2 regions of the Pseudomonas sp. Marseille-Q8238 genome follow, and region 2 is predicted to be linked to the other one. Evidence: predicted binding sites of a transcription regulator. Region 2 holds the regulator's gene; the other holds the start of a gene.
The links. The regulator FliA, encoded in region 2, starts transcription of late flagellar genes. The targets are predictions, from matches to a motif close to CTAAAGTTTNNNNNNNNNNNGCCGNTAA.
Positions count from the first base shown of each region.

Region 1: the regulator FliA is predicted to act here: its motif matches at 1,613-1,640, upstream of motA (flagellar motor stator protein MotA).

Region 1 is NZ_CBCOPI010000001.1:4,305,136-4,308,546, forward strand. It holds gene motB (flagellar motor protein MotB) at 1-701, opposite strand, end outside; gene motA (flagellar motor stator protein MotA) at 707-1,558, opposite strand; gene ACWPW0_RS19875 (HDOD domain-containing protein) at 1,677-3,191, shown strand; gene ACWPW0_RS19880 (rhodanese-like domain-containing protein) at 3,306-3,411, shown strand, end outside.
Region 2 is NZ_CBCOPI010000001.1:2,348,938-2,352,348, forward strand. It holds gene flhF (flagellar biosynthesis protein FlhF) at 1-495, shown strand, start outside; gene fleN (flagellar synthesis regulator FleN) at 580-1,422, shown strand; gene fliA (RNA polymerase sigma factor FliA) at 1,419-2,168, shown strand; gene ACWPW0_RS10895 (chemotaxis response regulator CheY) at 2,250-2,624, shown strand; gene ACWPW0_RS10900 (protein phosphatase CheZ) at 2,644-3,411, shown strand, end outside.

The DNA of each region.
Region 1 (3,411 bases), 2.0 Mb from region 2:
GCATTGGCACGGTTGGCCGAGAGCTCCCAGTTGCCGAACTCGCCCGTACCGGCGAACGGCTTGGCATCGGTGTGACCACTGACACTGATCTTGTTCGGCACCGCCTTGATGGTGTCCGCGAGGATCAGCAGGATATCCTCGAAATAGGGCTGTAGACGCGCACTCCCCAGATCGAACATCGGCCGGTTCGCGGCATCCATGATCTGGATACGCAGGCCATCCTGAGTAATCTCGAAGAGAATCTGGTCCTTGAACTTCTGCAGCTGCGGGTTCTCGTCGACCTTGGTCTGCAGCTCCTGCAACAACATTTCCAGGCGCTCGCGCTCGATCTGCTCGGCGAGTTGCTCGGCCTGCTTGGCATCGACGTCCTGCATGTCATCCACCGAATCGACCGCCGACTCCTGGGCAGAAGGCGCGTCTTTCAATTCGGGGTTGAGGGTGCGATCAGGGGCCGGCGTGGGCGTACCCCCCAGATCGATCACATAAGGGCTGGCGCTTTCGGTGTAGCCGATGGGGTCCTGAAAGTAGCCGGAGATGGCCTTCTTCTGTTCAGGTGTCGCCGATGACATCAGCCAGAGCACCAGGAAGAACGCCATCATTGCGGTAGCGAAGTCGGCGAAAGCAATTTTCCAGGCGCCGCCATGGTGGCCTGCAGCCGTCTTCTTGACGCGCTTGACGATGATCGGCTGGTTGTTTTCCATCGCCGTCAGTTACCGCGCATCGCCTGTTCGAGCTCACTGAAACTCGGTCGGTGTGCGGGGTACAACACCTTGCGCCCAAACTCCACCGCCAGAGTTGGCGGCATGCCGGAAGCAGAGGCGACCAGACAGGCCTTGATGGCTTCGTACACGTTCAGCTCTTCCTTGGCATCATGCTCCAGGCTGGCCGACAGCGGACCAAAGAATCCGTAGGCAGCGAGAATACCGAGGAACGTCCCCACCAGGGCCGCGCCCACATGCTGCCCCAGAGCCGCCTGCTCAGCCTCGCCGAGCATCGCCATGGTCACCACGATCCCGAGTACCGCCGCCACGATACCGAACGCGGGCATGCCGTCGGCAATCTTGGCCACCGCATGGGCCGGGTGCTCCAGATCCTCCTTGAGGCTGGCGATCTCCATGTCGAACAGACCTTCCAGCTCATGGGGCGCCATGTTGCCGGACGACATGATGCGCAGGTAATCGCATACGAATGCCGTCATCCGCTCATCCTTGAGAATGCCGGGGTACTTGCTGAAGATCGGGCTGGCACTAGGCTCTTCGATATCGGCCTCGATGGCCATCATGCCCTCACGGCGACTCTTGTTGAGAATCTCGTAGAGCAGTTTGAGAACCTCGAGGTAGAAGGTGTGATTGAAGCGCGAGCTGAACATGCTCAGTGACTTCTTCATGGTGTGCATGAATGCACTGCCCGGGTTTGCCTGCAGGAATGCACCCAGTGCAGCACCACCGATGATCAATACCTCAAAGGGCTGGATCAGGGCGGCAATCTTGCCGTGGGATAGCACATAACCACCAAGCACACTGGCGATTACGACGATGATGCCGATGATTTTTGCCATGGATATGAACTTGAGCAGCCAGTCGGAAGGGGTGGATAAAAACAACCCTTCTATTTATCGGAAGTATTGCGCCAGACTATAGCCAGTTCCGCTGAAAATCCAGTTTGGCCACACGCCCATGCCCAGTACAAAGCCCGTGCCACACACTCTCGATGCCTGGATAAAGGAACTGGACGGCGTCCGTTTGCCGGTCGCAGTCAGCCAGCGGGAACAGATACGCCGCGCCCTGATGGACAGTCGCCGGTCATTGCGCGAACTCGCCGAACAGATTCAGGATGTCCCGACGATTGCCCTGGCCCTGCTACGCGCCGCCAACCGCAGCAACAGCGGTTTCAACGAGCCGGCCGAGAGCCTGGAAATGGCGCTCAACCGCCTGGGTCTGAAACAGGCAGAGGCACTCGTCACCCAACTGGATGCCATTCCCGACGAGCAGATACCCGTTGCCCTGCAGCAACTGCAGCTGATCAGCCGACATGCCTCGCAACAGGCCAGCGGCCTCTTTGCCGGACGCCTGGCGCGCCTCTGGCAGGAAATCCACTGGGGCAGCCTGCTGTTTCTCGCGCCGCTGTGGCACCTCGTGTATGCCCACCCGGACTTTTTCGATACCTGGGAGCAACACGTACTGGGCAAGGGCAAACCAGCGGCATCCCTGGAGCGAGAGCTGCTCGGTGTGCCCTTGCTGGAGCTGTGCCTGGCACTGGCACGCCACTGGCGCCTGCCGGACTGGATCGTCCAGGGCTATCGCGTGCTGGTCGAAGACCGCCGCCTGCTGGTCAAGGCCCTGCACATCGCCCACGACAACGAGCACCCTCTTCATCAACAGCAGCAACTCGATGCCGATCCGACGCTGCGTCGCTGGCTGACACTACCCGCCAACAGCGTGGTGCTGGCCAACGGCCTGGCCATCTCGGCACACCATAACTGGAGCTGCCCACACACGGCCCGCTGGCAGCGCCTGACAGGCCTCTACCTGCAGGCACCGCTGGGGGAAACACAACAGTTGATCCATCAGCAGGCAGCGCTGAGCGCCCGCCTGCACGCCAAACCCGGGCTCTGGCACCCCGCTATCGCCCTTGTCTGGCCCTGGGACGCCTGCCGACTGAGCGTGTCTGTACGCGCGCCCACGAAAGCCGAACCCGGCCTGTGGAAGGAACAGTGCGCCCGCCTGCTGGCGACACCCTCCCCGTTTGCCAATGTCCTGCAGCTGACCGACTGCGCGCGCTCGGCTCTCGCAGCCAGCGGCCTGTCCCGCATCCTGCTGCTGCTCGCCGACCGCACCCACACGCGCCTCAGCACCCAGCAGGCAGCCGGTCTTCCTGCCCATGCCATACAACTGCAATTGGACCCGAACCACAGTCAGGTTCTACGCCGCCTGCTCGCCCAACCAGGGCAACTGCACCTGACACCCGCCAACACCGCGCAGTTTTCCGCGCTACTGCCAGGCACACTCAAGACGCTGTTCGCGGGTGAAAACCTGCTGCTACGTTCACTAGCGACCAAAGGCCGCGTGGTGATGCTGGTGATCGCCGATCAGCAAGGCGCCCCCATCAGCGATATTCGCCTGCAGGCATTCAGTAAAACCGTGCAATGTATTGAGCGCGCCCTCGTTACGTTCACTCAACGCCAAGCCTAGCGCGGCAAGCAATCACGCCAGAGCCTGACACACCGCCATGCAGCGCAGCGGGCGTTGAACAGTCGCCTGGTCTTTCCGCTACAATCCGCCCTTTGCGTATTTCCAGAGGCCACCATGTCTGCCTTCGCCACATTGCCGCTGGTCATAGAACCTGCCGACCTGGCTACCCGCCTGGGCGCACCCGAGCTGATCCTGGTCGATCTGAGCCCGGCAGCCCGCT
Region 2 (3,411 bases):
GATGTCTCGGTGACGCAGATCGATCCGGGCCAGTCGCTGGTTCAAGCGTTGGCGCCGCTGGCACGCAAGCGCGTCGTGTTGATCGACACGGCAGGTTTGCCGGCTAACGACCCGGCACTGCGTATGCAGCTGGAAAGCCTTGCCGGACGAGGCGTCAAGGCCAAGAATTACCTGGTATTGGCCGCTACCAGCCAGAGCCAGGTGCTCAAGGCGGCCTATCATAGTTACAAGCGTTGCGGCCTTTCCGGCTGCATTATCAGCAAGCTCGACGAAGCAACCAGTCTGGGTGAAGTTTTAGGGCTGGCTATCAGCCAGCATCTACCGGTAGCCTATCTCACTGATGGGCCAAAAATTCCGGATGACCTGCAGGTTCCACGCAGCCACCAATTGGTTAGCCGGGCAGTGAGTTTGCAGGCGCCGGAAGATCCGAGCGAGGAAGCCATGGCGGACGTATTCGCCGGTCTCTATCAGAACCCCACTCGGCATGCGAGCTAGTGGGTGGTAGGGTCCAAGGTATTCCAGTGTTGAGGAAGGGTCGGGAGATTTTCCGGCCAGCCCAATCCAGGCAAGACAAGGTGTATAGAAACCATGGGTAGTAGGCATCCCGTACAGGTGATCGCAGTGACCGGCGGCAAGGGTGGCGTCGGCAAGACCAATGTGTCGGTGAATCTTTCACTGGCACTGGCCGACCTTGGTCGACGGGTCATGCTGATGGATGCCGACCTCGGCCTTGCCAACGTCGACGTACTGCTCGGCCTGACCGCCAAGCGCACCCTGGCGGATGTGATTTCCGGTGAGTGCGATCTCAAGGATGTGCTCATTCAGGGCCCCGGCGGCATTCGTATCGTGCCCGCCGCCTCGGGCACACAGAGCATGGTGCAACTGACGCCCATGCAGCATGCCGGCCTGATCCAGGCGTTCAGCGATATCAGTGACAACCTTGATGTCCTGGTAGTCGATACCGCAGCGGGTATCGGCGATGGTGTTGTCAGCTTCGTGCGCGCCGCTCAGGAAGTGATCGTGGTGGTCTGTGATGAGCCGACGTCGATTACGGATGCCTACGCCCTGATCAAACTGCTCAACCGGGATTACGGCATGAGCCGTTTCCGTGTGCTGGCCAACATGGCCCACAGCCCTCAGGAAGGCCGCAACCTGTTTGCTAAGCTGACCAAGGTAACCGACCGTTTTCTCGATGTGGCCCTGCAGTATGTTGGAGCTGTGCCCTATGACGAATCAGTCCGCAAGGCCGTGCAGAAACAGCGCGCGGTATACGAAGCCTTCCCGCGCTCGAAGTGCGCACTGGCGTTCAAGGCGATAGCCCAGAAAGTCGACACGTGGCCGTTGCCGGCCAATCCGCGTGGCCATCTGGAGTTTTTCGTCGAGCGCCTCGTGCAGCAACCGGTTGCGGGCTCGGCCGTATGACAGCAGCCAATGGACTTCTTATGTACAGCAAGGCCCGGGAGCAAGACTCTCAGCATCAACTGGTCGAGCGCTATGCACCGCTGGTCAAGCGCATCGCCTATCACCTGCTGGCACGCCTGCCGGCCAGTGTTCAGGTTGATGACCTGACGCAGGCCGGAATGATCGGCCTGCTCGAAGCCTCGAAGAAATACGATGGCAGCAAGGGTGCCAGTTTTGAAACCTACGCCGGTATCCGCATTCGTGGTGCGATGCTCGATGAGGTGCGCAAGGGCGATTGGGCACCACGTTCGGTACACCGCAATACTCGAATGGTCAGCGATGCCATCCGGGTAATTGAGGCCCGAACCGGCCGAGATGCTAAAGATCAAGAAGTTGCAGCCGAACTCCAATTGAGTCTCGAGGATTACTACGGCATTCTTGGCGACACTTTGGGCAGCCGTTTGTTCAGTTTCGACGACCTCATGCAGGACGGTGAACATGGCGGCGGACTGCATGAAGATACCGGTAGCACCCAGACAGAACCTCTGCACGAACTGGAAGATGAGCGTTTCCAGGCGGCGTTGGCCGATGCCATCTCCAACCTGCCTGAGCGTGAACGTCTGGTTTTGGCGTTGTATTACGACGAAGAACTGAATCTCAAGGAAATCGGTGAGGTCCTGGGCGTCAGTGAGTCGCGTGTCAGCCAGCTGCACAGTCAGTGCGCGGCTCGCTTGCGCGCTCGTCTGGGAGAGTGGCGCGCACGCTGACGAATTACCGGTTTCATGATTGCGACGTTGCCGGGAGCCGGTAATGTTTAGGACTGTACGGAGGTCGACTTGGACAAGAATATGAAAATCCTCATCGTTGACGACTTTTCGACGATGCGACGGATCATCAAGAACCTCTTGCGCGATTTGGGTTTCACCAATACCGCCGAGGCTGACGATGGCACTACAGCATTGCCGATGCTGCATAGCGGCAGCTTCGATTTTCTCGTAACCGACTGGAACATGCCCGGGATGACCGGGATCGACCTGTTGCGTGCCGTGCGCGCCGATGAGCGACTCAAGACCTTGCCTGTACTCATGGTGACTGCTGAAGCCAAGCGCGATCAGATCATCGAGGCTGCTCAGGCCGGGGTGAATGGCTATGTGGTCAAGCCGTTCACGGCCCAGGTTCTGAAAGAGAAGATCGAAAAAATCTTCGAGCGGGTTAATGGCTGATGTCCGCCACGAGGGCGCTATGGCACACGATGAATCCTCTCAGGACGATCTCGAATCGGTTCTGAAAACCCATGCACGGCAGCTCGTGGATAGCCTGGAAAAAGGCAATTTCGGTGAGGCTGTACAAGTCATCTACGAGCTGAATCAGACGCGTGACCGCGGCCTGTATCAGGAGGTGGGTAAGCTCACCCGCGAGCTGCACAATGCCATTGTCAATTTTCAGATTGACCCGCGCATGCCGCACGCCAGCGAAATTTCGCAGATCACGGATGCTACCGAGCGCTTGTCCTATGTCGTGCAGATGACCGAGAAAGCGGCCAATCGCACGATGGATCTGGTGGAGCAAAGCGCTCCCCTGGTCAATGACCTGGGAAGTGAGGCGCAGGCATTGAGTGCCGACTGGGGGCGCTTCATGCGCCGTGAGTTGAGCGCGGATGCCTTCCGCGAACTGGCCAAGCGCATCGAACTGTTCCTTGCCCATAGCGAACGTGACAGCCAGAAGCTGTCCTCGCATCTGAATGACATTCTTTTGGCGCAGGACTACCAGGACCTCACGGGGCAGGTGATCAAGCGGGTTACGCAATTGGTCACCGAGGTGGAGAGCAACCTGCTCAAACTGGTGTTGATGGCCAGTCATGTGGACCGGTTTGCCGGCATCGAGCATGACCATCACGCATTGCGCACCGAGCAAGCACAACAAAAAGAACCTTCCAGGGGTGAAGGTCCGCAGATTCATGCCGATAAGCGTGAGGACGTCGCATCCAATCAGGATGATGTCGACGATCTG